DNA from 2 places in the Gluconobacter sp. P1D12_c genome. Region 2 is predicted to be linked to the other one. Evidence: riboswitches for the same ligand, from Rfam matches in the RefSeq annotation. Region 2 holds a riboswitch; the other holds the start of a gene.
The links. A riboswitch is a leader RNA that binds a small molecule or an ion and turns the genes downstream of it on or off. The one in region 2 is predicted to bind cobalamin.
Positions count from the first base shown of each region.

Region 1: another riboswitch for cobalamin. It lies ahead of metE (5-methyltetrahydropteroyltriglutamate--homocysteine S-methyltransferase); the one in region 2 lies ahead of KP705_RS03325 (TonB-dependent siderophore receptor).

Region 1 covers NZ_JACSIQ010000005.1:113,261-128,129, reverse strand. The annotation lists gene KP705_RS07465 (molybdopterin cofactor-binding domain-containing protein) at 1-945, opposite strand, end outside; gene KP705_RS07460 ((2Fe-2S)-binding protein) at 938-1,414, opposite strand; gene KP705_RS07455 (cytochrome c) at 1,441-2,775, opposite strand; gene KP705_RS07450 (iron ABC transporter permease) at 3,206-4,228, shown strand; gene KP705_RS07445 (ABC transporter ATP-binding protein) at 4,225-5,007, shown strand; gene KP705_RS07440 (ABC transporter substrate-binding protein) at 5,004-5,960, shown strand; gene KP705_RS07435 (beta-N-acetylhexosaminidase) at 6,030-8,180, shown strand; gene KP705_RS07430 (M13 family metallopeptidase) at 8,315-10,384, shown strand; gene metE (5-methyltetrahydropteroyltriglutamate--homocysteine S-methyltransferase) at 10,428-12,740, opposite strand; cobalamin riboswitch at 12,856-13,060, opposite strand; gene KP705_RS07420 (metalloregulator ArsR/SmtB family transcription factor) at 13,128-14,054, shown strand; gene metF (methylenetetrahydrofolate reductase [NAD(P)H]) at 14,084-14,869, shown strand, end outside.
Region 2 covers NZ_JACSIQ010000002.1:315,962-330,830, forward strand. The annotation lists gene KP705_RS03295 (LLM class flavin-dependent oxidoreductase) at 1-70, opposite strand, end outside; gene KP705_RS03300 (gluconate:H+ symporter) at 470-1,810, shown strand; gene KP705_RS03305 (SDR family oxidoreductase) at 1,857-2,612, shown strand; gene KP705_RS03310 (iron ABC transporter permease) at 2,634-3,626, opposite strand; gene KP705_RS03315 (ABC transporter substrate-binding protein) at 3,626-4,579, opposite strand; gene KP705_RS03320 (ABC transporter ATP-binding protein) at 4,576-5,334, opposite strand; gene KP705_RS03325 (TonB-dependent siderophore receptor) at 5,337-7,562, opposite strand; cobalamin riboswitch at 7,653-7,855, opposite strand; gene KP705_RS03330 (fumarylacetoacetate hydrolase family protein) at 8,043-8,888, shown strand; gene KP705_RS03335 (TonB-dependent siderophore receptor) at 9,189-11,453, shown strand; gene KP705_RS03340 (hypothetical protein) at 11,462-11,662, opposite strand; gene KP705_RS03345 (CHAD domain-containing protein) at 11,764-13,017, opposite strand; gene glgP (alpha-glucan family phosphorylase) at 13,314-14,869, opposite strand, start outside.

The sequences.
Region 1 (14,869 bases), on a different contig from region 2:
CTCGATGATGTCTGCTTCCGAGACATTGATCGTCGGACCGGGATTCCACTGAACCTTTAGAACGTCCGCAGCTTTTATAGCGGCGGGATAGGTCTTGGCCAGAGCCACAACCCAGCCCGGAACGATGCCAGATGGATCATCCAGAACAACATAGCGAATGTAGCCGGGGATCTTCTTGGCTTCGCTGTCATCGACGGACTGCACCTTCGCGGCGTAGCGCGTCGGCGGCATCTTGGGGCGGCCATAGACCATCCCTTCGAGCTTCACGTCGATGCCGTAGATTGCTTTGCCGGTCGTTTTGTCCGGAATATCCAGAGCAGGAACCGGCTTGCTGATCAGGCGGCGCTCACTGGCGGGCTTGAGCGGCAGCTTGGCCATTTCGTCAGCCGTGAAGCTGCGCGTCGGCTTGGCTTTGGAAACGATCTCGCCATAAGAGACGCTCTTGCTGCCTGCCGTGACCGTGCTGTTGCGGGCAACGCATTTGTCCGGCGTTGTGCCGAGCAGCTTTGCGCCTTCCTCCAGCATGATCGTACGGGCAGCGGCACCAGCCTGACGGAACGTGTCCCACGTATCCCAGACGGACCAGGAGCCGCCGGTCACGAACTTGCCAGCCCATTTCGGAGCGGTGTCCACTTCCGTGATCTTGATGTGATCCCAGTCGGCTTCCATTTCGTCCGCAATGATGCGGGCGAGGGCGGTGCCGACATGCTGACCCATCTCGGCACGGACAACATTGACGTTGATGGAGCCGTCCGGCGCGATGGCGCACCACATGTTCGGCTCGAACGCGGCTTCCGGCGGCATAGCAGACGGATAGGTCTGCGCAGCTTCGGCCTTGCGGGCGAAGCCGAACATCAGACCTGCGCCTGCTGCCGTCATCAGAAAACTGCGGCGAGACAGGCGGCCTGCGTCGGATCTCTTGGCGATCTGTTCGATCTTAGCCATTGGTGGCGCCTCCCTGCTGCGCGGCAGCTGCTTCCTTGATGGCCTTGCGGATGCGGACATACGTCATGCAGCGGCAGAGACTGCCGCCCATGACGCCGTCAATCTCTTCATCCGTCGGCTTCGGATAATCTTTCAGAAGGCTTGCGGCCTGCATGATCTGGCCGGACTGGCAGTAGCCGCACTGCGGCACCTGCTGGTCACGCCAGGCGACCTGCACGACGTGATTGCCTTCCGGATCGAGACCTTCGATCGTGGTGATCGAGGCGCCTTCGATGGAAGACAGCGGGGTGATGCAGGACCGTGTGGCGCGCCCACCGACATGAACGGTGCAGGCACCGCATTCGCCAATGCCGCAGCCAAACTTGGTGCCGGTCAGGTTCAGTTCATCCCGCAAGACCCACAGCAGAGGGGTATCATCCGGTGCATCGACCGAAACAGGCTGTCCGTTGAGTTCAAATTTCGTGGTCATATTTCGTTTTCCCTGTCCTGCCCGGATCAGTGCGAGGCGTTAACGGGCGGTGCGGACAGCGTGGCGCGGGCAGCCGCGGCCTTCTTTTCCAGATCCGTCCAGGGGGGCAGAGTGGTGCGGGTGCGGCGGAGATACGCGGCGATGCGGGCCATGTCATGGTCCGAAAGGGCCGTGTAGAAGCTTGGCATAGCAATATTGTCCTGACCTTCGGCAGCGCCGATGCCATGCAGCATCACCTGGAAGAGATTGTTCGGCTCATCCAGCCACAGCGCGTTGTTCAGAGCCAGTTCCGGGCGGCCAGAGACCGGCATCGGGCCGGAATTGTAATGGCAGGCGCCACAGGCTCCCTGATACAGGCGCGCATCGGCATCCAGTGTCTGCGGGCCAGTCAGATCCTTGCCGGACATCTGCATGGCGCGAGCAATGGCAGTCTGATCGCCCTGAGAACGCTGGGCAGCCTTCGCGACGTCTGCATAATAATGAGCAATGGCATGCACATCGTCTTCCGGAATTTTGGACAGGAAGCGATGCGGCACTGGCGACATCGGGCCAGCAGCGGAGCCATGGAGCGGGGCCACACCAAAGCGCAGGTACTGGAAAAATTCGTCTTCCGTCCAGACAACCGGAGTTGGGTTGTGGTCGTTCAGCGGTGGCGCAATCCAGCCATCAATGACAGCACCGTCATAAGCATGGCTCAGCTTCTCTGCACCCAGAAGGTTACGCGGCGTATGGCAGGCACCACAATGGGCGTTACCTTCGGCCAGATAGGCCCCGCGGTTCCATTGCGCATCATGCTTCGGGTCGTTCTGGTAGCGGCCTGGCGTAAAGAACAGGAGCTTCCAGAAACCCTGACCAATCAGACGGATGTCGATCGGGAAGGGGACCGTGTTGTCACGCGGCTTCAGGTGCACGGCCGGACGCGTCATCAGATACGCATACAGGTCCGAGACGTCCTGATCGTTGACCTTCGTGAAGTGGTCGAACGGGAACGCCGGATAAAGCTGTGAACCATCACGGGCAATGCCCTTGTTCATGGCGCGCTTGAAGGCTTCCAGAGACCAGTTACCGATACCCCATTCAGGGTCAGGCGTGATGTTGGAAGAAAAGATGTCACCGAATGGGGTGGCCATCTTGAAGTCACCGGCCAGTTCGGGGCCGGGGGTGCCATCCACGCGGGTGTGACATTCGGCACAGTATCCACCGGCGGCAACGATTTCGCCACGCTTGATGGCGTCTGAGGAAAAAGAGGCCGCAGCGGGAGGGGAGATGGGGGCGATTGCGGGGTACCACGCATAGGCGAGGAAACCGAGGCCGCCCACTGCACCGAGGCCCACAATACTGGCGGCTATCCGTTTGAGCATTCTTGTACTGTCCCGGCACTGTTTGAAAAACTGCCGTCCACAACGTGACGGATGATTGTTCCCCTCAATATGGCACGGGCACCAGAAAGGGAAGATTGAGATAACTCAAAATTCGGTCTGATCGAGGTCAAAGTGCAGTTTTCATCGGGGGCGGGTTTCAATGTCACACAAATGGGGACGGTGTTCACTCAAATTCACGAGATGATGCGCCAATATTCATATTTCAGAATAGGGATTTTATTAGTCCTATATCGGCGTGTCATTGTCTGTTCACTCTTGAAAAAACGATTCGGAGTGATTGAATATTTTGTCACTCGGTGCCAAAATGAATTCGTTCTTCTGGGGCTGTTCGCAATCCTGTCGCATGAAAAGAAGAACCTCCCTGTTTCCGAGCGCATCTGAGCCGGAGTAGAGTGGGGCAGATCGTTGTGTGAAAGGGCGGCTCATTATCATTCGTCCGACTTACGTCCGGAGCCTCGCTGGAGGGGCTCTGGTGCTGTCCATTGTGTTGGCTCTGTGCTGCGGCCGTTACCCGCTGTCTCCGCATCGTGTGGTGATGGTGCTTGGTCGGTTGCTTCATCTCTGGGGTGGGCAGGATCCTGTTGCCGATGCTGTGGTCCAGCAGGTTCGGTTGCCGCGTGTTCTGGCCGGAATTCTGGTGGGAAGTGCGCTATCCTGCGGTGGCGCAACCTATCAGGTCGTTCTTCGAAATCCCCTTGTTTCGCCTGATCTTCTGGGTGTTCTGAGTGGCTCCGCTTTTGGGGCGGCACTCATGATTGTTCTGGGTGCGTCACCTGCATGGATTCAGATCGGTGCGTTTGCTGGTGGTATCGTGGCCGTGGGGTCTGGAATTTCCATTTCCCGTCTGTTGCCACAGGGGGGCCTCCTGACATTGCTGATGGGTGGCCTTGTGGCCAATGCGGTTTTCACAGCGCTTCTGTCTCTTGTGAAATATACCGCTGATCCGATGGATCAGTTGCCTGCTGTTGTGAACTGGCTACTGGGAACACTGTCCCAGACGGGATGGAAAGAGCTTTCCTGGTTGACTGTTCCAGTGCTTGTTCTGGTTGCGGTGTTGGTTTTACTTGCGCCTTTACTGGATGTACTTTCTCTCGGAGACGATGAAGCGCGGAGTCTTGGGGTTCCCATTCAGATTATGCGGCCTTTCGTCATTCTGCTTGCGACGCTGGCCTGTGCCATGACGATTTCCATGGCGGGTATTATTGGCTGGGTCGGGCTTCTGGTGCCTCACATTTCCAGAATGCTGGCGGGCGCAGAGCATCGGCGGATGATGCCGGTCTGTGCCTTGCTGGGAGCTGCCGGTGTTCTGCTGGCGGATACCGTGTCGCGCAGCCTAACCTCCGGAGAAGTGCCACTCGGGATCATGACGGAGCTTTTCGGTGCCCTTGCCTTTATTCTCGTGCTCCGGCGTCTCCGCGGGGACGCGACATGAGTCGGGATTTTCTCTCCTGCCAAGGTATTACGCTGAAACGATCGCCTCGATCCGTGGTGCTGAATGATGTCAGCCTGACGTTCCGGCGTGGTGAACTGATTGGGCTTCTTGGCCTTAATGGTGCGGGCAAAAGCACCCTTTTGCGCATTCTGATGGGGTTGCTCAAACCGACGTCCGGTGAGGTGTATCTTGAAGGTACGTTGTTATCATCTCTGCGGCCTTTAGACGTGGCGCGGCGTCTGGCGTATGTGCCCCAGGCACACGCGATGACGTTTCCTTACACGGTTCGGCGGATGGTCGAACTGGGGCGTATTCCCCATCATGGCGTGGCAGGGCGCCTCGGAGCGGAAGACCGGCTCCGCGTTGATCAGGCCATGGATCGTCTGGGACTCCTGCCCTTGGCAGAGCGTCCGGTGACGGAGCTGTCTGGCGGCGAAAAGCAGCGTGTTGTGCTGGCGCGAGCCCTTGCGCAGGAAGCTGTCGGGCTTCTTCTTGATGAGCCGATGAGCGGCCTGGACTATGGTCATCAGCTTCGTTTGATGAGTCTGCTTGCAGAACTGGCCGCTGAAGGACATCTCATTCTTCTGACGTCCCACCGGCCAGAAGAATTCTTTTCCGCCGGCCATCGCGCTCTTATTTTAGAAGAAGCGCAAATTGTGGCGGACGGCCCACCCGAGCTTATTGTGACGGCTGAACGGATGTCCCGTCTTTATGGCGTTCCTCTGGCGCAGATTGATCATGCCGGGAAACGTTTTTTCCATCGTGAGGAGAGTGAATGATGAGACTGTCTCGACTGGCTGGAGGGCTTCTGGGTCTTTCGCTCATGGCCACCACAGCATTTGCTGCTCCTCCCACACGTCTGGTGGAGGGATGGTATGCCCATAACGCCACGCTCATTATGCTCGGCGCGCAGGACAAGATCATCGCAACGGTCGCCAAGCCATCAATCATGCCGTGGATGTTCCGTCTGGTGCCATCTCTTTCCAAAGCACAGCCTCTGGACCCGGGAAATCTGAACGGAGAAGAGCTTTTACGTCTCGCGCCGGATCTGGTGTTTGTCACAGCGTCGAGCCATTCCGTCGCGGCGCTCTCCAAGGTTGGTCTACATGTTGTCCCTGAGGGCTTTGATCGTTTCATAGGGCTGCTGGAATGTGTGGATAGCACGGCCACCCTTCTTCAGACGCCCCTGGCGACGCAGCGCGCGCAGGCTTATCGTGTGGCTTTCCTTAAGGAAATTTCGCAGGCCGCAACCAACCCGCAAGGGCCCAAAGTCCTTCACGTTGAATCTCTGAAACCTCTGCGCGTGGATGGAGATCAGAGTATTATCGATCAGTGGATCCGTTCTGCTGGTGGACGCAATGCGGCTGTGGGCGTGCATGGGAACAAGCAGCCTGTCTCTGTCGAGCAGGTGCTCTCCTGGAACCCGGACATTATTATTGTGGGCGCCAATGCAGGCGATCCTGCCCAGCTTGCCAGCGATGGCGTCTGGTCTCAGCTCGCCGCTGTCAAAGCTGGCCGTGTTTACCGCAATCCGGCGGGAATTTTCCCATGGGATCGGTACAGCCCTGAATTGCTTTTGCAGGTCGACTGGGCCCGTCAGATTGTTCAGACGGGTCATGTGGATGAGGCAGGAATGATTGCAAAGATGCAGCAGTTCTATCGTCAGTTTTACGGAATTACGCTCCGGACTGAGGATGCGCGTCGCATGCTTGCAGCTCTGCCGCCGGAGTGACACGATACGGCAGAGTGATACGGTGAAAATCGTTTCAGATACTGATCCGTAACTGCAAGGAAGCCTTGAATGACCCGGACCACGCCTTTCCCTTATGGTTCTTTCTGGAAGAAAGTGTGTCTGGGGAGTGCTTTGCTGGCTGGCACGGTTTTTGGAGGCATGGCCCAAGCGGCACCTGCTCTGATGCCTGTGCCGCAATCCGTCTCGGCGTCCAATGGTGTGGCATCCCTTGCAGGAGGTGTCCGGATTGTCTGGGCCACCCCACCGTCACCCCTTTTGCAAAGAGCCGCAGCCCGTTTTTCTCAACGCCTCGGTGCTCTGACAGGCGCACCTTCTGCGCATGGTGGCCCGTACGTTCTGCATATTAGTGCATCTTATGATCCGGCCTATCTCACGGTTGGTGCCAAAGAGCATTATGCTCTCACGACATCAGCGGATGGCGCCCATCTGGAAGCTGATGGACCGGCAGGCGTTGTGCACGGGCTGGCCACATTCCTGCAGCTTGTTCAGAAAACATCAGATGGGGTTGTGGTAGAACGGCTGCATATTGATGATGCTCCACGCTTTGCATGGCGTGGCCTTCTGCTGGATGTGTCCCGGCATTTTGCTTCTGTAGAGACCGTCAAACGCCAGCTTGATGCCATGGAGCTTCTGAAGCTTAACGTGCTGCACTGGCATTTGAATGACGGGACCGGCTTCCGTGTGGAGAGCCGTGTTTTCCCGAAGCTGACGAGCGTTGGATCGCACGGGAAGTATTATACGCAGGCTGAGGTTCGAGACATTGTGGCGTATGCTGCGGATCGCGGTATCCGCGTTGTGCCTGAATTTGACGTGCCGGGTCACGCGCTTGCGGTGTTGCAGGCCTATCCGGAACTGGCCGCCCAGCCGCTGCCGGAGGCCAACGCCGTGGGTGAAAACCTGAACAACCCGGCGATGGACCCAACCAATCCCAAGACGCTGACATTCATTCGTGCGCTGTATGCGGAAATGGAAACACTCTTTCCGGATCATTATTTCCATTCGGGTGGTGACGAGGTTCTCGGCACTCAGTGGACCAGCAATCCAAAAATTGCGGCTTATATGAAGGTGCACGGATACAAGGATGCACCAGCCCTTCAGGCAGCCTTCACGGCGCAGGTAGAAAAAATCCTGTCCAGCCAGGGCCGCGTCATGATGGGGTGGGACGAAGTCAGCGAAGCGCCAATTCCCAAAAACGTTGTTGTGGAAGGGTGGCGCGGCTCAAAGTGGACGGGTTCTGCCACACAGGCCGGGCATCCGGTTGTCGTGTCTTCGGGCTATTATCTGGATATGTTGACGCCGTCCCGGACGCATTACGCTATTGATCCGTATGACACCAAGGCGAATGGCATCACGCCAGAAGAGCTGGCGGAGACACATCCGAAGATTACCCCGCTGCTTCAGGCTTTCATTCAGGACCCGAATGCAGCGCCTTTGACCGATGATCAGAAGAAAATGGTTCTGGGTGCAGAAGCCGCGCTCTGGACGGAGGTTGTCTCCGAAAACATGTTGGATGCCCGTCTGTGGCCCCGTACCGCAGCTCTGGCCGAGCGGTTCTGGTCTTCTGAAAACGTGCGGGATGTGGATGATCTGGAGCGCCGGCTGCCTGTGATCATGGCAGAACTCCAATCAACAGGGTTGCAAGCCGTGCAGCATGAAAATGTTTTGAAGGAGACTCTGGCACCTGCGCATACCGGCCCTCTCTCCACGCTTCTGAGCGTCACGGTTCCGGTGCGCAATTATGCCTTGAATCGTCTGGCGTCCAAAAGTGGCGATGCCATGCTGTCGGCGCCGGTCGCGATTGCCGATCCGGATGCTTTTGAGGCTATCCGCTTCAACGATATGGCTAAACGGTATGTCGCGGGTGAAAAGAGCTTGAAGGCTCCCTTGAAGGCCATGCTGGCAAGCTGGGCTGCCAATGATGAAGCTTTTGTCGCAATTGCAGCAGATGTGCCTGCTCTGGAGGAGGTTACGCCCGTATCTCATACGGTTGCGGCCCTCTCCAACGCGGGATTAAATGTCCTGAATGGAGCTTCAGGAACAGCCTGGCGGCTGGATGCGCAGCACCTGATTGCTGCACAGGAAGAGCTGTTTCACAACTCATCCAATCATCTGTTGTCCCTGAGGCGCGAGCAGCCTCCCGGGGGGCTGCTCATTGCCATTCTCCCTGGCATTAAAGCGCTTATTTCCAGCCAGAATTAATGACTTTTTCCATACCTCGATTTTCTGCGCGAGGTATGGCCCTTGGCGTCCAGGTCGTTTCGACTGTAAACTTAAGTTACAGGCCCGCGGACGGACCAAAAGGCCTGCCTGTTTTTCACATTTAGGCCTCTCATATGCATCAGAAGAAACTTTCCCCCAAGGCCGCTTTGCTGCTGTCCGCCAGTCTTGGCCTGGTAGCACTGTCTTCGATTGCGTCTGCCAAGCCCCCCGCGCCTCAGATTACTTATGACCAGTATGGTCTGGATCTGGCCGGGCGGGATGTGAGCGTCAAGCCGGGAGACAGTTTCTTCGATTATGCCAATGGCAGCTTCCTGAAAGCGCTCGAAATTCCATCGGATATGAGCAGCTACGGCCCGTTTAACGCGCTGGCTGAAGCATCCCGCCAGCGCATTCAGTCCATTCTGAAAGACCTGTCCGCTCATCCGGTCGCTCAGCCTCAGACGATCGATGAGAAGCTGGGCACCTATTATGCGTCTTTCATGGATGAGAAGGCTGTCGAAGCTTTGGGTTCCAAGCCGCTGGATGCTGAAATCGCAAGCATCCACACAATTACGGATCTGAAGGCATTTGCGCAGTTTAGCGGGGCGTCGTCCGATACGTTCGGATCATCGCCGTTCGCGCTGGATGTAGATGTGGATGCAAAAGATCCGACGAAATACGCGCTCAGTGTCGATCACGCCGGGCTCGGGATGCCGGATCGGGACAATTACCTGAAGCCGGAATTTGCATCCAAGAAAGCGGCCTATCAGGCATATGTCACGAAGCTTCTGACGCTCGTTCACTGGGCTGATCCCGCCAAGTCAGCCGCAGACATTGTGGCTTTTGAAACCGAGATTGCCAAAGTTCATTGGGCGCGCACGGAACTCCGCGATCCGGACAAGACCTACAACCCGATGACGGTAGAAGCGCTGGTCAAGAGTGTTCCCTCTTTTGACTGGATGACATGGTTGCGGGCGTCAGGTGTGCCCGAGGCCGGCCTGGCGCAGCGGATTGTTATTGTTGGTGAGCCTTCCGCCATCAAGGCGGAAGCAGACCTGATTGCAAAGACGGATCTGAATACGCTGCGCGCCTGGCAGGCGTTCCATACGGCGAGCAATGCTGCATCGTTCTTGCCGGATGCTTTTGTGCAAACGCGTTTCGCCTATGTGAAGGCCATGTCAGGCCAGCCTGCTCTGGCAGCGCGTTGGAAGCGTGGTGTGGATTTCACGAGTTCCGCCATGGAAATGGCGCTCGGCAAAATCTACGTGGAGCGCTATTTCCCGGCTTCGGATCGTGCGGCTATGCAGACGCTGACGGGTAATCTGAAGGCGGCTTTCCACAACCGCCTCGAACACAACACATGGATGAGCGCGCAGACGCGTGAAGCCGCGCTGAAGAAGCTGGCCAGCTTTGAAATCCAGGTGGGTTACCCGAATGAGTGGCGGGACTATTCCGATCTGGTTGTGAAGAAGGGCGATGTGTACGGCAATGCCGAGCGCTCTTTCGCTTTCGAATGGCACTATCAGTTAAGCCATCTCGACAAGGTTGTTGACCGCAACGAGTGGCTGATGTCGCCCGCAACAGTGAACGCCTACAACAATCCGCGTTTTGTGGAAGTCGTGTTTCCTGCGGCGATCCTTCAGCCGCCGTTCTTCAACCCGAAGGCTGATCCGGCTGTGAATTACGGGGCGATCGGTGGTGTCATCGGGCATGAAATGACCCATTCTTTTGACGACAAAGGCCGCAAGTACGACGACAAGGGGCGTCTGCGGAACTGGTGGACAAAGGAAGACGAAGCGCGCTTTCAGAAGCTCGCAGATCGGTTTGGTGCGCAGTATGACGCGTTCGAGGTTCAGCCGGGCGTGCATGTGAACGGTAAGCTTACGATGGGCGAAAACATTGCCGATCTTGGTGGCCTGACACTGGCGCTAGATGCTTATCATGCCTCTCTGAATGGGAAGCCAGCTCCGGTCATTGATGGTCTGACGGGCGATCAGCGCGTGTTCATGGGGTGGGCACAGGTCTGGCGTGAGAAGGTTCGTCCGGACACGGAGAAGCAGATGGTCGTCATCGATCCGCACTCGCCGCCGAAAGCTCGCGTAAACATCCCGATGCACAATGTGGATCTCTGGTACAAGGCCTGGAACGTGCAGCCGGGTGACAAGCTCTATCTGACCCCGGATCAGCGCGTCAAAATCTGGTAATTGCGTATGATGGGGTGGTGATCCACCCCATCTACTTACTGGTTTACGGGCGCATATAATGGGCTGCCGCAACCATGTTGATGAGTGCAGCTTTCGTCTCCGGCCATTTGCGGGTTTTCAGTCCACAATCCGGATTGACCCAGAGGGCATCCGGGCTAATGGCTTTGCTGGCTGCCCGAAGCAGGTCCACCATTTCCTCGACAGACGGCACGCGTGGGGAATGGATATCGTAAACGCCCGGCCCGATTTCCGCAGGGTAGCGATAAGCTGCGAACGCATCGAGTAGTTCCATGCGGGAGCGGGCGGTTTCAATCGAAATCACATCCGCATCCATCGCGCCAATGGCAGCAATGATGTCGTTGAATTCCGAGTAGCACATATGGGTGTGGATCTGCGTGGCGTCCTGCACACCCGAGGCTGAAATGCGGAAGCTCTCCACGGCCCAGTCCAGATAGGATTGCCAGTCTGCGCGACAGAGCGGCAGGCCTTCACGCAAGGCGGCTTCATCAATCTGGATGATGCCGCATCCAGCTTTTTCCAGATCGCACACTTCATCCCGGATCGCGAAAGCGATCTGTCGGCACGTTTCCGAACGCGGCTGATCGTCTCGCACGAAAGACCAGTTCAGGATCGTGACTGGCCCCGTCAGCATGCCTTTCATCGGGCGATTGGTGATGGATTGGGCATATTCCCACCATTCAACCGTCATGGCTTTCGGGCGTGACACATCCCCGAAAATGATGGGCGGCCGGACATAGCGGGACCCGTAGGACTGAACCCAGGCGTGCTTCGTGAACGCAAAGCCGGAAAGCTGCTCCCCGAAATACTGCACCATGTCATTGCGCTCAAACTCGCCATGCACCAGCACATTAAGATCAATCTCTTCCTGCCAGCGGATGGTCCGGGCGGTTTCTTCCCGCAGGAAGGCTTCGTAAGCCTCGGAAGGGAGCTCTCCTCGTGCATGATCCGCACGAGCTTTGCGGACTTCAGGTGTCTGGGGGAAGGACCCGATGGTCGTCGTTGGGTAAAGCGGCAGCCTGAGTTTGGCCTGTTGCAACGGACGGCGCGCGGGGAAAGGGGAAAGGCGCTGGGTGAGAGCTGGGTTGCGATCTGCAGAGCGTGCCTGAACGGCAGGATCGTTGATTTTCGTGGAAGAGCGACGTGCCTGAAGAGCCGCAGCGTTTTCGGCTAAAATGGTTTGCACAACGCCCCGGCCTTCATTCAGGGCGCGCGCCAGTGTGTGCAACTCCTCGATTTTTTGAACGGCGAATGCGAGCCAGGATTTTACATCCGCGTCCAGATCTGTCTCCCGTTCCAGGTCAATGGGTGTGTGGAGGAGAGAGCAAGACGGCGCGAGGATCAGGTCACGCTGGCCCACCAGCGGTTCAAGATGGTCCAGAAGCGCGTTCAGGTCGGCCTTCCAGATATTTCGCCCATCCACTACGCCGAGAGACAGCAGTAGGTCAGGTCGCGCTTCCTCCAGAATAGATGCAAGTTGTTCGGGAGCGCGGACAAGATCCACATGCAGCCCGTGAACTGGCAGGCTTAGGGCGATGTCCTGATTGTTTCCGAGCGCACCGAAATACGTGGCGAGCATCAGTTTCAGGTCTGGAACTGTGGTTGTCAGAGTTTTGTATGCTGTCTTGAACGCTGCGGCAGCATTTCCCGGCAGATCCAGAACAAGGCACGGCTCGTCAATCTGAACCCAGTCTGCGCCTTCTGCTCGGAGGGCCTTCAGAACCCTTTCATAAATGGGCAGCAAGGCAGGGAGCAGATCAAGGCGATCAAACGCCGGGCCGTCACATTTTCCCAGAAGCAGGAAACTGACAGGACCGAGCAGAACAGGGCGTGTCTCAATCCCAAGCGCCTTGGCTTCCCGATATTCGTCGACGGGTTTTGTGGAGGCGAGGCTGAACGTCTGGTCTGCTGTGAATTGCGGAACAAGGTAATGGTAGTTCGTGTCAAACCACTTGGTCATTTCGGCGGCAGGGACATCCTCAGGGGGGGCATGAGTATGACCGCAGCCACACTCTTCGGATGTCGTCTGGGAGCCGCGGGCCATGGCGAAGTAGGTTCCCAAGTCCACCTTGCCCTGCACGTTGCCGTAAATGGCGGAAACAGCACCGACCATTGCGGATGTATCCAGCACATGATCGTAAAGCGAAAAATCGTTGGAAGGGATGATCTCGGCACCGAGGTCTTTCTGGCGCTGCCAGGCTGACGCCCGAAGGGACGCGGCGGTGGAAAGCAGATCATCGGCGGAGGAATTTCCCGCCCAGTACTGTTCAAGAGCGGTTTTCAGTTCACGGCGGGTGCCGATACGCGGAAAGCCCAGAGTTGCGACGCGGACGGTCATGAAAGCCTCGACAGGTTCGTGGCAGTGCGCTCTCAGGGCATGCAGGATCGTTCACGCCCCGAACAGGAAATGTGCGGCGTGGAGACATGCGTGACCCGTCCGGAACGCCCCGCCGGAGGATGTTATGTGCCGTGGCAGGTCTCCTGGCTTACGGGTCTTCGCGCTGATTCCGCCTTCCCGGACTTTCGCCCAGTGGCCTGTGTGGAATCGGCACTCGCCGCTGACAGTTGCGGGGGCAGCGCCGGCTTTGCACCGGCTTCCCTCTTAGCCACGCCGGATGCGTGAACATCCGGCGCGGAACCATGACAAGCCTTATGACTGCCGCATGTCCTGAAAACGAGTCAATAGCTCTTGCTCATATAAAGAACTCCTTATATGTAAATTCGTATGGAACACGCCCTCATTATTTTCCAGGCACTGGCAGACATGACCCGTCTGCGGACTCTGGCCCTTCTGCGCGAGATGGAACTGTCCATCGGAGAGGTGGCGCAGGTGCTCGGGCAAAGCCAGCCCCGCGTGTCACGGCATGTAAAGATCCTGGCAGATGCGGGATTGATTGAGCGCCGCAAGGAAGGAAGCTGGGTCTTTTTGACTTTGGGTGTTCCGGAACGTCTGGAGCCTGTCTTTATGGCGCTGGATCGATGGACTGCGCGGGAGCCGGCGGAAATCCGTGCGGATCGTATTCGCTTGCAGGCCATTCGAGATGTTCGTGCGCTCGCGGCGGAAGACTGGTTTGAAACCCACGCGGCAGAATGGGACGCGTTGCGTTCCTTGCATGTGTCCGAACAGGAGGTCGAAGCAGCGATCGTAAAGACGCTCTCAGCATCTCCGATCGGGCGCCTTGTGGATATAGGCACTGGGACTGGTCGTATGATGGAGCTGCTGGGAAGCGGCGCCCAGACAGTCATCGGGTTTGATCGCAGTCCCGCCATGCTGCGATTGGCGCGAACCAAGCTTGCGGAAGCTGGTCTGGAGCAGGCTGATCTGCGGCAGGGAGACTTTCAGGCCCTTCCGTTGCCGGAGCATTCAGCCGATGTCGCAGTCATGCATCAGGTTCTGCACTATGCACAGCATCCGGCTGCTGTAATTGCGGAGGCCGCGCGGATTCTGGATGCCAATGGTCGATTACTGATTATCGATTTTGCCTCCCATAGCCGCGAAGAACTTCGCACACGGGATGCGCATGTTCGGCTTGGGTTTACTGATGCGCAGATGGCGACGTGGTTTCGCGCAGCCGGTCTGGTTCCCGCAGAGCCAGTGGCTCTTGAAGGCGAGCTGACTGTGAAACTCTGGCTCGGCCAACGCCCCAACTAAGCTGAATTATTGAATAAGGAGCTGGCGCGATGCCCGCACAGACAGGGCCTCTGCCCGCAATTTCGTTCGAGTTTTTCCCTGCAAAGTCGGAAAAGGCAGCCGCCACGCTGCTGGAAAACGCAAAAACGCTAGCTGCTTTTGGTCCGCAGTTCATGTCCGTGACGTATGGGGCAGGTGGGTCAACACGGGACCGCACCCTGGCTACCCTGAAAGACATGGTTCGGGAAACTGGCGCGCCAATGGCTGGGCATCTGACCTGCGTGGGAGCCTCCAAAGAAGACGTCAATGCTGTGGCGCAGGCGTACTGGGACGCTGGTGTGAAGCACATTGTGGCCCTGCGTGGTGATCCGCCACCGTCAGCCGGGGGCGTCTATGAGCCCCATCCGGAAGGCTACGCGGGGGCTGTGGATCTGGTGCGCGGATTAAAGGAGATTGCGCCGTTCGAAATCTCCGTTGCGGCGTATCCGGAAACGCATCCTGCCGCGCTTAGCCCGCAGTCGGATCTGGAGCATCTGCGAGCGAAGATTGATGCGGGTGCGGACCGGGCTTTGACGCAGTTCTTCTTCGAAGCGGACACATTTCTACGCTTCCGGGACCGTGCTGCGGGCATTGGAATCGAGCGGCCGATCGTGCCGGGTATTCTTCCGGTTGGAAGTGCTGCGCAGGCCTGGAAATTTGCCGATATGTGTGGTGCAAACGTGCCGAAGTGGATGCGCGACCTGTTCGATGGATTGGATGAAACGCCTCAGGCGCGGGCGTTTGTCGCGGCCACGATTGCCGACCGGCTTTGTCAGACACTGAAAGCTGAAGGGGTG
Region 2 (14,869 bases):
TCCTGAACGCCTCACGAGGGCCTGCGCCCCGTGTGATGATTGAAAGATCAAGAACGGAAAACGGGATCATTGTGTGGTCCTTGAGGTCAATGCGTTCAGACTTGCGGCATCGTAGCACGAACCGACAAAGCCGTAGCCATTGTCACCGTACAGACTCCTGACGCGGCACTTCACTGATGCGTTGCGTTCAAGTTCCCGTCATTCAGGCGCTTCATTACTGTCGGGTCAGGACCGAAAAATGCAGGAATAATTTAAAAATTCACAGCTTCCATATTCTTCAACGCATGCATTTGAGCAATGGTGGAAGCCTTCTGCCGAGATCATGACGCAGACTTTACATCCGTTCTTTGAGGCAATCGGCGTATGGGTCTGAGAAAGTTTCAGTTCTCTGCAGGAGCCTCTCACGTAACGGTTTTTTCTGGTTTCCGCTTCTGAACTGTTTCCTCGTTCTGACAGGGCTGCGTTCCATATGACAACAACCTTTGCCATTCTGCTGGCAACAGCCGCAATCATTGCAGTCGTCGTACTCATTGCGCGTTTTCGTTTAAACCCTTTCATCGTTCTCTTCAGCGTCTCTATTCTGCTGGCTCTTTGCGCGGGTATGCCTGCGGACAAGGTTGTCGCATCTTTCGAAGCTGGTGCCGGACACGTCCTCGGGCACGTTGGCACGATCATTGCTCTCGGGACCATGCTGGGCAAAATGCTGGCTGAGTCCGGCGGTGCTGACCGGATTGCCCTGACAATTTCAGAGCGCGCGGGTCGTCAACGGATTGACTGGGCGATGATGGTGATTGGCCTGCTTGTGGGACTGCCAGTCTTCTTCGAAGTTGGCGTTGTCCTGCTCTTCCCGCTCGCTTTCGTTCTTGCAGCCCGAACGGAAACATCGTTGCTGCGAGTAGCCCTTCCCATGGGTGCGGCGCTGTCCGTTACGCACGCGATGATCCCGCCTCACCCCGCAACGCTCCTCGCCCTCTCGGCCTATCACGCCAACACGGGAACAACGATCTTCTGGGGCGTTCTGCTGGGAACACCAATTGCGGCCATCTCGGGCCCGCTATTCGCACGCTTCATCAGCCCCCGTGTTCTCATCACAGAAAAGAATGCATTGGCAGAACAGTTTGTACGGCGTGAAATCCCGACAAACCTCCCAGGCTTTACGGTTACGGTTCTGACCATCACATGCCCTGTCATCCTGATGCTGATCGGCTCTTCCGCGGACATGTTTACGACTCCGAGAAGCGCACCAAACATGTTCCTGCACTTCATCGGCAACACGGACATTGCGCTGCTTCTGGCAACAGTCATGTCGTTTTACGTGCTGGGACTGGCTCGTGGATTTTCGCGGGAAACCATTCTTCGCTTCACCAATGAGTGTCTTGGCCCAACAGCCCTGATCATGCTTCTGGTTGGTGCAGGCGGGGGCTTTGGTCGTGAACTCATTGATAGTGGCGTTTCAAAAGCCATCACGGACGCGGCCGTCAGCGCGCATGTTCCACTTCTCGTTCTGGCGTGGCTTCTGGCCGCGATCGTCCGCGTCGCTTGCGGATCTTCTACTGTTGCCATGAGCACGGCCTCCGGCATTGCGGGGCCGATCCTCGCGCACTCGCAGGGCGTATCGCCAGAACTTATGGTGATTGCCACCGGCGCAGGGTCCGTGGCTTTCGGCCCCATGAACGACGCTGGCTTCTGGCAGATGAAAGAATATCTTGGCCTGACCGTGCCGCAGACAATCAAGACCTGGTCAGTTCTGGAGACGATCATTGCCGTTCTGGGACTGGTCTTCTGCGTTGGTATTTCAATGTTCATCTGATCCGCGTTTGCAGAGCGCTGACACAGCAAAGGAAGAAGGATTTTCCATGAGTGTATCTCTTTTTGACCTGACGGGACGTCGCGCTCTGATTACGGGATCGTCTCAAGGTATCGGCTTCAGTTTGGCCAAAGGCCTTCAAGCCGCCGGGGCTGAAGTCGTTCTGAATGGGCGGGATGCTTCAAAACTCTCGGCCGCATCCGAGGAACTGGGAGGTGTCGAGACACTTGTTTTTGACGTGACCGACCACGCAGCTGTTCGAACGGCAGTCGATCGCTTCGAAGAAAATACCGGGCCCATTGATATTCTGGTCAACAATGCAGGAATGCAGCACCGCGCGCCGTTGGAAGACTTTCCACCAGAAATGTTTCAGAAGGTTCTTCAAACAAACCTGACCTCCATTTTCAATGTTGGACAGGCTGCTGCGAGACATATGCTAGGCCGTGGACAGGGTAAGATCATCAATATTGCCAGCGTCCAGACGGCCCTCGCCCGCCCGAATATCTCCCCGTATACGGCCACCAAGGGTGCCGTGGGGAATTTGACCAAAGGGATGGCGACCGAGTGGGCAAGACACGGCCTTCAGTGCAATGCCATTGCACCGGGTTACTTCGACACGCCTCTCAACGCTGCGCTCGTAAATGATGCAGAATTTTCAACGTGGCTGGAGAAGCGTACACCGGCGGGTCGATGGGGACAGCTTGATGAGCTGACGGGGGCATGTATTTTCCTTGCTTCCGGCGCATCTTCGTTTGTGAATGGCCATGTTTTGTATGTGGACGGCGGTATCACGGTGTCTCTCTGAAGCAAACGCGCCAAATACACATCAACGCCGTGTCAGAAGACCCATCAGGAAACAGGCGCCTATCGCAGAAATGACTATCCCAACCGGCAGCTCCTGAGACGGCAAAAGACAGCGGCTGAGAAGATCTGAAAGGATTGTGAGCATCCCCCCCGCGACCATAGCGGGGATAAGGATATTTCGAACAGACCGTCCCCAGATGGGCCTTATGAGATGCGGCACAATCAGTCCGACGAAACCGATCGGCCCACACAATGCCACTGTCGTTGCACAGCTAAACGCGCAAAGGGCAAGAACACAAAGCCGTAGCTTTCTTGTTTGCACCCCGAGGGACGCTGCGGTTTCCTCCCCGGCCATCAAGGCATCCAGATCAGCGCCAAAAGCCCATTTACCGAAGATCACGGGCAAAAGCCCCAACACGACAAGTGGCAGGGCCGACCAGCGAGCGGCGGAAAAACTGCCCATCGTCCAGAACAGAACGGATTGCGCCGTATTACGGTCACCCCAGAAAATCAGCAGGTTTGTCAGAGTAGAGAAGACAAAGGAAATCGCCAGGCCGGACAGTAGCATCCGTTCCGTTGAGACCCTTGCGCCAGACCGGGATCTGAATGAGACCAGCAGTAAAAGCGCAGAAGTTGCCAGAAATGCCCCACCGACTGCACCAAAAGCGATCGTCCAGACGCCAAAAACGTCCCCCAACAATACGATGACAGCAACAGCCCCTGTTGCTGAGCCCGAGGACAGCCCGAAGAGAAACGGATCTGCCAAGGGGTTGCGGGTTACGGCCTGAAGAAGTGCTCCTGCACCGGCAAGAATTGCTCCGGTCAAGAAAGCCAGAACCAGCCTTGGCATTCGCAGGGACCAGATAATCCGGGCGGCAATATCATGACTGGCTGGACCGGCCAAAAGTCCCGCTTGCAACGAATGCCAGGGAAGAGAAGCACTTCCGAGCGTAACTTCCAAAAATGCCAGCACACTCAGAGCCGGCAAAGCACTGATGCCAAGAAGGCGTTTCATCAAGGTACTGCGTCCGGATGGAGAAAGGCTGCAATTTTTTCGATCACATCGATGTTCGCAGGAGACGGCGTCATTTCATCATAGCGCACAACCAGAACACGGTTTGTCTTCAGGGCCGTACTCTCCGTCAGCAATGGCTGGCTTCGCAGAAATTTCAGGTTATCTGAAACACCTGCCCCGTAATCCATCACCAAAATAGCTTCAGGATCACGCAAACCCGCGTTTTCCCACGAAGCGGCACCCCAGTTTGTTGGTAAATAACGAAAAATATTTTCGCCCCCGCCGATCCGGATCAACTCTGTCGCGAGGGCATATTGGCCAGCTGTAAATGGCCGATCGCGTCCACTGTCATAAAGGAAAACACGTAACGGGTGATGGCCCTTGAGACGATCCTGAATGTGCTGAACGCGCCTCTGCCAGCCTTCAACCAATTGCCGAGCCTGCTGCTCCCGGCCAAAAATCTGTCCGAGTTTTTCTTCGTCGCCATACAGAAGGTCTAATGTCGGAAGAGCTGTAGACTGCCCGGCCCGGAAGCAGCTTTCAGACAGAACAAGCGTCGGGATACCCTGAATTGCCAAGGTCTCGGGTGTCACATCTCCACCGATATGCATCCCATAATTCCAGCCAGCAAAGAAAAAATCTGTTCCAGCATCAAGCAGTTGTTCGAGACTGGGATAGTGAGTTGCAATTTCCGGGATATCGCCTTGCTGAGCTTTGAAAGCCGGTGTGTATTTGTTCCAGCCTGATATCCCCGTCAAACCGCGAATATAGGGCTGCAAATGCAGAGCAAAGGCCATTTCCGCCATATTAACGTCGTGGATGACAGCGTGCTCTGGCTGATGCGTGATCGTTACGGATCTCCCGCAGCTCTGCACGGTAACCGGGTAGGCGAAAGCCGTTTGCACGGCAAAGCCACAGAACCCCAAAAACAGCATAAAGGCAGGCGCTTTCATGCGCCTCGTGGCCTAAAAACGAACGTCGTGCTGTTATCATCCAGTCGAACGGGATGAACATTCAAGCCGAACGCATGCCCTAGTTCTGAAGAGAGCAAAACCTCAGAAGACGCCCCATCCAGAATGATTTTTCCGTCCCTCATCAAGAGAGTTCTCGGCGCAAAATCAGGCACGAAAGACAGGTCATGCAGGACGGCCACGATTGTCAGAGGGAGGTCACGAAGCAGATTTAGAAGCTCTGCTCTGGCCGCAAGATCCAGATGATTGGTGGGCTCATCCAGCAACAGTATTTTGGGAGTCTGGGCCAGACATCGCGCCAACATCACACGCTGACGCTCGCCACCAGAAAGATTGCCAATCGGCCGTTTTAAAAAAGGTTCGACACGGAAATACTTGATCGCCGTTTGCAGAGCCGCGGTGTCCTGCTGCGCCTGAGGAGTGCCTCGAAACGGAAGACGACCAAGTGCGATATAATCCTCAACTATGAATTCAGGAGTTACATCATCGGTCTGGGAAAGCCATGCAATCTTGCACGCTACCGCTGGTCTGGAAAGGGTGCTGAGCAGCGTTCCTTCCAGAACTATCTTCCCTTCCGTGGGTGAAATTAATCCAGCGAGAAGCCTCAGAAGCGTGCTTTTCCCTGCACCATTCGGGCCAATGACTGCAACATGCTCACCCTCCCTGACGGAGAGATCCGTCAAAGAGAGTATGCGGTCATACCCGGCACCATGCGTCTGAAGCACAACCTCAGGCACGATCAGAAACCGGCCTGAACACTGATTGAGAAGGACCGCGGCGCCCCCAGCATCACTTCACTCGGATAACTGGTATCAGCCCACTGAATGAAGTGCTTGTTTCCCACATTGTCTACCCGGCCATAAACCGTCACGCCACGATAGGCGTGCCATGCCGCGAAAAGATTGACGAGCGCATAGTCTTTCAGACTCAGCGTGTTGGCGTAATCGCCCTTGCGGGCAGATACGTAACGCATACCAGCCCCCAGATCGACCGGTAGATCTGCAACCCGGGACCAGACACCCCACAGGTTAGCCGTTACAGCCGGAACGTTCGGAACCTCGTTCCCGGAGGCATTCACTGACGCTGAAGGATGGAATGATCCATAACGAGACCACGTATAGGCAACATTTCCGGACAGGCTCCAGTGTTTCCCCAGCGTGAGGTCCCCCTGCCATTCCACACCCCGTGACTTCTGAACGCCCGCCGTTGCCACGCTGTCCACACCGGTAGCAACGAGAACTCGGGCACGGCGGATATCGTACAGAGACAGCGTAGAAGACAGACGCCCTTTCCAGAAAGAACCCTTAGCGCCGATTTCTCCTTGTCTGGACTGACTCAGGCGTGAAAACTGGCCCTTATTAACCAGGAAGATATTGGAGCCCGGCGGATCTTCAGCCGTTGTGTACACGCCGTAGAGGCTGATGTTGTCTGTCAGATCGTAAACAGGGCCAATCCTGAAGTTGGCAGGATTGTAGTTCCCCTGGAAGCTGGTCGCAGGATTGAACGCACCGGACTGGCTATAATTCTGACGGTCCAGTTTCAGCCAGTCATAGCGAAATCCACCCACTACACGCAGGTCGTCCCGCACGGTCAGGACGTCTTCCATGAAGATACCTGCGTCTACCATGGTTGTGGGAGATTTTGTATATGGATACTCTCCAGCAAAACTCCCGACGGCCGTACTCTCAGGACTACTCAGCGAAACACTGTCCGCATATGTCGCGTCCGGAAAACCACGGTTCCGGATGAGCCGCACATAATACGCGTCTCCACCGACGACCAGACGGTTTTTCATTCCGAAAACATGAAAATCAAACTGACCATCCAGCGTGTCACCCACCTGATGCTGGTTCATATAAACATAGAACCGATCCCGACCGACCCGACCGGGTGCAATGGCATTTCCCGCTGCGTCCGTCTGCCCGGCTGAACCGATATAGCTGTAGGATTCAGCGTTATTCCAGTTGCGCTTGGCGTAAAGGACATAGGTTTTATTGTGGAACGTCATGTTCTCCGTTGGCTGCCACGTCAGATGAAGCGTCGGGGTCACATTAACCGAGCCAGCTTTTGCATCCTTGGCATTGTAATAACGCCAGAGCGATGACCGGCTTACGCCTAATCCCTTGGAAGACGACAGCAGGCCGCCTACGCCATCATGGACCTGCGCCAGCGGGACCAAAGGGGTTCCATAATACGTCGACAAGCGATCTGTCAGATAGTCGACGCCAAAGCGGGCTGTAAATTTCTTCGAAGGGTGCCAGAGCAACGTTGTCGTGAAATCGTTGCTGTGTGGGTCTGCGCCAGCAACGTATCCATCAGACGAGGTACGACTGAAATCACTTCGAATGGCCAAAGTGTCAGTAATGGGAACCGAACCGCCAACACCAGCATTCCACGTATTGAAACTGCCATAAGATACCAGAGCATTAGCATGCGGCCCATCAAACGCAGGGTCACGCGTTCGCATGTCCACCGTGCCGCCAACAGCGCCCTGCCCGTACAGAACAGACGACGGCCCCTTGAGAACCTGAACGCTCTCAAGATTAAAGCTGTTGAGCGGACGGTTCACCATCGTAGTCGGGCCGTAATAAATGCCATCTCGCAGGATCAGAACCTGATTCCCGCTGAAGCCGCGCATCATCATCTGCGCCGGACTTCCTGGAGATCCACCGGAAGAAACACCCGGTGCACTGTCTGCGGCGTCTTCAGCGTGCACATAGCCGCGCTGTTCCATCACGCTGCGCTGAATCACATTGATCGTCGCAGGATTATGTTGAACCGTCAGCCCAAGTCTGCCCCCGATAACAGCACTATCCTTCAGCGGCTGCGCCCGCCCGTGCGCGGTAATGTGTTCTTCTTTCGCTTTGGCAACCGTCTTCCTGACGTCTTCTGTCTGGGCGAACGCAGGCTGAAAAACGGTCAATGCCGCAACGGGCAACACACCGACAAAACTGATTTTCCTCATGGATAACGCAAACTTCACTCAACAATGCGTCACTACGATGAGCAGGATAAATATCCTGCTGCGTCCGGTGCACCCCGCCCTTTCGCTTCGTCCATGACCATTTTCGATGGCAGGTCTCCTGGCTTGCGGATCATCGGCAGATCGCGAGCCTTCCCAAGGCTGACGCCCCAGTGGCCGGGTCCCCGGAACCCATCGTGATCAGCCTCACCGCTCACAGTTGCGGGGGCAGCCGCAGCATTTCACTGCGTTCCCTTTTCATCCCCTTCCGGGGAACCATCATTGAGCAGGGGCATAACCGAAACTCCCATATAGTCAAACACGTATGTTATAACATATCAATAACCGAAGTTATTAATTTGGGCAATGGATGCGCCTCGCGTTTGGGGCAGCGGCCACGAACAGGCCCCTCAATCCCTTGGAAGAGGAACCGAAACATGCCTAATCTCATGCTTCCCCACTCTGGACAGAAAGTGTCGCAGGATGAAGCTCTGTCGTTTTGGTCCGTTGAATCAGGAAACGCCTGGACTCATTGATGACGCTGGCATTCTGAGAAGTCTTGCGGGGATTCTGCCTGATATTACAGCCGCCCATCTGTCTCCAGAGCAGCTGGCCGCCTTACGGGCGATTAATCCGGATACTCTCCCTGTCATTTTGGAAACACCACGCTACGGTATTCCGTTCTCAGGTGCCGGAAAGTACATCTGCATTGGCCTGAACTATCGGGATCATGCCGAGGAAGCAGGCCTTCCCCTCCCCTCAGAGCCAATCGTCTTCATGAAAGCCATCTCTGCCCTGACGGGTCCGAGCGATGGTATTCTAATCCCCCAACATGCCACCAAAGTGGACTGGGAAGTCGAACTCGCAGTCATTATTGGCACAAAAGCGTCTTACGTCTCCCCAGAGAAGGCTTTGGAGCATGTGGCGGGATATTGTATCGCCAATGATGTCTCTGAACGCTCATTTCAGATGCAGACAAGCCAGTGGGACAAGGGCAAAGGCTGCGACACATTCGGGCCGCTGGGGCCATGGCTTGTGACGACCGATGAAATCGCCGATCCGCAAGCACTCTCCATGCGGTTAGATGTCAACGGTCGCCGTCGGCAGACGGGACATACCTCCAACATGATCTTTGACGTCCGCAGCATCATTTCACATGTCAGCCATTACATGACCCTGATGCCGGGCGATATCATTGCCACAGGCACACCTGCCGGCGTCGGAATGGGCATCAAGCCTCAGCCAGTTTATCTTGAACCAGAGGATGTCGTAGAGCTGGAAATCGAAGGCCTTGGCATTCAAAGGCAGATCATGAAGGCCAATTCTTAGCTGAATCGACAGGAAAACGTCTCTCACGAAGCGATTCTTGAAAAACAGTCGTTTTCATAATTATTTTTTTGTACGAACCACTTGCCCGCTCAACGTCGCAGGAATGCTGCCTACAATGTAACAACTGCGAAGGTGCGTGAATTAAAGATTGAAGTTTATGAGAATGAATATCATTTGTAACTTTAGAAATGCGGGAAAGTAAGCTGAAATTCTCGTGAAAATTCATTTCCTCGGAGGCAGTTAGCCCTTTCCATGAGACTTCCAGCGTCGAACGTTCCTCAACGTACACATCTAGGCCCAATGCTTTTTACAGCACTTTTGCTGTCAGGCACGTGGAATGGCGCCTTTGCAGCGACCACCGATGACGTAGCCCCAGAAGCTCGTAAAAAACCAGCTTCAACGGCCGACCTTAAAGAGGAACGTTCCGCTTCATCGAGCGCACAGAGCACCCAGCAGAAACACGCCTCACAAGAAGACGAGACCCCGGGTAGCATTGAGCAGCTTCTGGTGCAGGGTCATCGCCGTAATGCCTCTACGGATGGTACCGGAACTTACACGGTTTCTGCGGTCTCTACGACGAAAATGCTCCTCAAACCGTTAGACGTTCCGCAATCCATCTCCGTTCTCAGCAGCCAGCAGATGAAGGACCAGAACCTCAATACGGTTGATGCTGCGCTCAAACAGGTCGCGGGCGTGAACGTCAATATGTATGGCGACGGAACGGGCGGTTATACTGCCCGCGGCTTCACGTTACAGGCCCAGTATGACGGTGTCCCGTCTATGAGTGGGCTGACTTTAAGCCAACAGTATGATCTGGCGATTTATGATCGTATTGAAGTCCTGCGTGGACCAGACGGTATGCTTCAGGGCTCCAGCACACCCGGCGGAAGTGTCAATTTCGTCCACAAGCGCCCGACCGATGACTTTCAGGGTAATGCGTCGTTCTCGGCTGGCTCATGGAACAATTACCATGCCACCCTTGACGTCGGCGGCCCTCTCGCGCACTCGAAAATTGTTTCCGCACGACTTGTCGTCGCAGGCACCGACCGCAACCAGTTCTACAACAATGCCTATGATCGTCGCTGGACGATTTATGGTGTCACAGATGTGCACTTAACGCGACATGATACCCTGACAGTCTCCGTCACGTCTCAAAGCAATGATACGACCCGTTATATGGGGCTTCCCCGTGCCAGTAATGGCGCGGATCTGAATCTGCCGACGAGCACGTTGGTGGGGGCCAACTGGGGCAAATCCGAAGTCCCGATGACTGAAGTTGAGGCACAACTGGAGCATCTGTTCTCTCATGGCTGGCGCGGGCGTCTCAACTACCGTCACCGAACCGCAGCCACCACACTGCAATACGCTTATCTCAACGCGTATAACGCGTCCGCAAAGACTGGCAATTTCGTCGCAGCCAATACACGGTATGACGAGACGAATGATGGCCTGGACGCCTACGTCACCGGACCACTTCACCTCTTCGGGCAGAAACATGTTCTGATGATGGGAGCGAACTACGATCGCTATCTCTATGAAGGCGGCGGTGCCAGTGCAAACTCCCGGACCTATACGGCGCTCGCCGGTATCCCAATCAATGCGAACAATGCCATTCCGTCTCTGGCTCTCCCTACCATTACCAATCGCTACTGGGAGCCATCCACGCAGTGGGGCGTGTATGGTCAGGCACAGATCAAGCCTATCTCACGCTTTTCCATCCTGATTGGCGGACGGGTGAGCGGGTATGTCAGCAAAACTCGTCGTATTTCCCCAACCGTTGGTGCCACCAGCACCGATATCGATCAGCAGGGCATCCTGACCCCTTACATCGGCGGCGTTCTGCACCTGTGGCCGAATGTCACGGCTTATGTTAGCTACGTTTCGACTTTCTCGCCTCAGTCTGCGTTTGATACCACCGGCCGCCTCGCGCCTGTTCGAGGCAATCAGCTCGAAGGTGGTATCAAGGGAGAGTTCTTCCACGGGCACCTCGGCATGACCCTGTCTGGCTACAAAATCATTCAGAAAAACGAAGCCATCTATAACGGCACCATCGGCGCCATCTGTGGGCCCGGTGGCGTGGATGACTGCTACGTCGCGACAGGCAAAACACGCAGCCAGGGTGCCGAAGCAGAGCTGATTGGCCGTCCTCTTGAGGGCTGGGATATCAATGCCAGCTATACTTATAACGACAACCGGATCGTCAATAACGGTAGCGCCACACAGTCTGGCCTGACCTATGCTGGCAACTCGCCCAAGCATCTGTGGAAGCTCTGGACACATTACAGGTTTGAGCCATATCGCGGGGCACAAAAGAATGTCTGGAGCATCGGCGGCGGCTTCAATGCTCAAACAAGTACATTCGGCACAAACCGCACCGTGACGCAGGGCGGATACATCATTGGGTCGATCCAGGCTGGATACCAATGGAACAAGTATCTTTCCCTCTCCGCAACACTGAACAATATCGCTAACAAGCGATATTATCAAAGACTGGGAAATCTGTATTACTATAACTACTACGGAGAGCCGCGGAACTTCATGTTTACGCTCCGTTCTAACTTCTGAAGCAAATCTCAGCTCGTTTCAGAAACTCTTTGATTGTGCGCGGGGCTCCATAGATATGGGTGTGCCGCGTTCAAAGCTTGGGGGGCCGTCTTCTCCGTATGCGTATCCGGGCCAATCGTGCCCGGGTCGGTCTGTCTCGCCCACAGCAGTATCATGATAAGCCCGGCGATCAGGATAATGATTGTCAGAAGAACCCAGCGTTTTTCCATGATTTTTGCTCCCTGCGGCAATCAGTCACGCTTTTTGGCTGCCCGTTTGGATCATAAATCGGAGCTGGACCCAAGGTTTCCGCTACACACAAGGAAATAACTCACTGACACCAGAACGGGACGTCCTTCGAAAAAATCTTCCATTGCTTGGGAAGTTTTTTCAGGATCTTTTTCCGCTCCCGATGCGCCATGTGAACAATCGCATTTCCTGCTTCTGCGAGGTCAGGCCTTTCTTTTGTCGCCTGCCTGACCAGAGCCTCTGCCGTTGCTGCATCGTTGAAACGACCAAACAAGTCCTGCAAATCCTTGCAATGGCCCATATAGGTTTCAACGCGGCTCCCTTTATACAGAGGAAGAATGCTCTCAATACTATAGCGCAGCCCCTTCAGAGATTTACGGACGTCATGCAACTGGCGGTCTGACAGGTGCCCGATATGATGACCCCGATGCTGGACTTTACGCGCCATTCGATCGAGCAGAACAGGTGCATGGTCTTCCAAAAGCGCGTCGGCAGTCTCGGCTCCGAAAAGAGCTGCAGGATCTTCCGTGCTTTGTCCCAAAGAAAGTAGCGTCGACGTTATGCTCGGATCAGTCAGTTTCTGTCGCATCTCCGCCAGTGCAGACACTCGCTTTTCTTTAGCTAACTGAACGAATTCAGCCGTAATGTCCACGCTCACATAGGCCGGTAGAATTTCGGTCTGAAAAACATCCCAGTCTCGAACATTGCCGAGAAACCGTCCAGTTTGCTGAAAAACTGACATCTCATTCGCTAACGCTCCTTTAGGGAATAAAGGGCGAAAAGCTTTCCGGATCGTTCGAAGTCGTCTGACAGCGACGCGCATCTCATGCACAGCATCGACGCTCCCGTGTTCAGCAGCAGGCTGCGCGGCAAGAAATACCGTCAGAAAAGCACGAACAGACTGGCTCCACCCTTTTCCAACCGTCATATCCCCTGCGAAATGTAGCGCCGATTGAACTGTGACATCCTCATCATACTGTCCAAGCGCGAGCCGCACTCCCCTCATGGGAAGCGTCTCCCCGGTCAGCCATATGGGAAGATCACTTAAAGTCTGCGCAAATGCATACAGATCTCGCGCTTCGCCGCTCAGGAGCGTCAGATCCAATGCACAAACAGCTTCCGCTTGCTCTCCAGCCTGAACTGATCCGCGCGACAGAGTCACCTTGAGGCTACTGGCACCAACCGCCGCCTTTCCCTGTAACTGCCAAAAATCTGTGCGGTATATTGGCAGAACTGTGCCTGACAAATCGAGTTTTGCAGCTTCAGTCCCTTCGAGCAGCTTGGTATCTGGACGTAATCCACTCCGGGACCAGACCCATTGTTCAGGACGCGTCATGTTGGGTAACCCCGGCCAGGAAACAGGCTCAAGCACCTGAACTGACGCACGGCCTTCTCGCGCGGTGGAGAGTGCCCAATCGTGGCGAGACACTATGCCGGATTCGGTATCGTAAAATGTCCGGATCCGATGCCTCGGTCGCACGCTTTTCAAAGCGGGTGCTATGCCTGTGTGGTGACGAACGAGAGGCCATGCTTCTGGTAGAAAGCGAAATGTCAGACGTTGCGGCAAAAGGCTTCGGATCATTATTCTTTCCCCTCCAGCATGGCGACACATGAAGCGTAAGCCTTCATGCCCTACCGTTGCCAGAGGATAAAAGGCGCTTCGAGCGGAACATTGAGGATCTCCGCAGCTGGAATGATCCGCAACGTACATTCTGCCACGGGGGCAGGAAGCTCAGTCTCGAGAGTATAGGCAATCCAGCCATCCGGAAGATGTTCTCCCTGTGTCAGGGACTTGATGCGCGGGTGCCCATCCTGAGCGTCGGCGTAGAGTTCAACACGCAGCAATGCAGGATCGAGCGTTCCGGGATGAATGAAAGCATGCCCTTTCTGCTCCCCACCGTTCTCCGGAATGATAACCTCTCCGATCCTGAGGGTATTCCAGCCGACAGAGAGAGCTTTTTGCCTGTCGAGAACCGTTCCAGCACTTACCCTATGGTCAGACAGGCGACGCCTGTAGCGCTGCGCACCCGTCAGATAAAACTGTTCCGTGTAATCGCGAACTGTACGGTTTGCAGAAAACTGAGGCGTCAGACGCGCCATGCTTTCGCGCATCTTCGCGACCCACGCCCTAGGTATTCCGCCAGCATCGCGCTCGTAAAACTCAGAAAGAACGTGCTCTTCCAAGAGCCTGTAAAGTTCCTGTGCATCAGAATGGTCGTAGGCCGGATCTCCCGCGTGCTCCAGTCCGTCCCCTAACGCCCAGCCGACTTCCGGCGCATAGGCCTCGGCCCACCATCCATCGAGTTCTGACAGGTTGAGCCCACCATTTACCAGGACCTTCATTCCACTGGTCCCGCTGGCCTCCCAGGGACGTCGCGGTGTATTCAGCCACAGATCGACCCCCTGAACCATTTTCTGGGCCAGAGCCATGTCGTAATCCGCAAGGAATACCACTTTTCCCACAATATCCTGACGCTGACAGAACTGAACCCAGCGTGTAATCATGGCCTGCCCTTCCAGATCCTGCGGATGAGCCTTGCCGGACAGAACGATCTGGACAGGCCTATGAGCGTCCCGCAACAGCCGGACAAGCCGTTCTTCGTCGTACAACAGGAGGTCTGGACGCTTGTAAGTGGCAAACCGGCGTGCAAATCCGATTGTCAGCGCCTCCGGGTTCAAGGATGGCGCAGGGAGGCACCACAACCCATCTTCGCCAACGATGCATTGTCTCGCAGAGAGCTCCTGCCCCAGCGCATGAACAAACTCGGCCCGGGAGTTGCACCTGCTGCGCCAAAGAGTGTCGTCATCAAGATGACGAACGGAATCGCCTAGCCCTTCGAGATCTCCTTCCCACCTGCTTCTTCCCCCCACCTGGGTCCAGAGTTCGTCAGCAGATGCTGAATCCCACGTCGGGGTATGGACGCCGTTCGTCACATGAGAGATCGGGACTTCATTTTGCGGCCAACGTGGGAAAAGTGGCGTGAACAAAGACCGGCTCACAGCTCCATGCAACTGGCTCACGCCGTTAACGGCTCCGCTGCACCGAACGGCGAGATAAGCCATGTTGAAAAATTCATCTTTATTTGCCGAATCAAGACGCCCTAGCGCGAGAAAGTCCTGAATTGGCATGCCCAGACGGTCTTCGGCATAGAACGTGAGATGGCTCTCAATCAGCTTAGGCGGAAAAC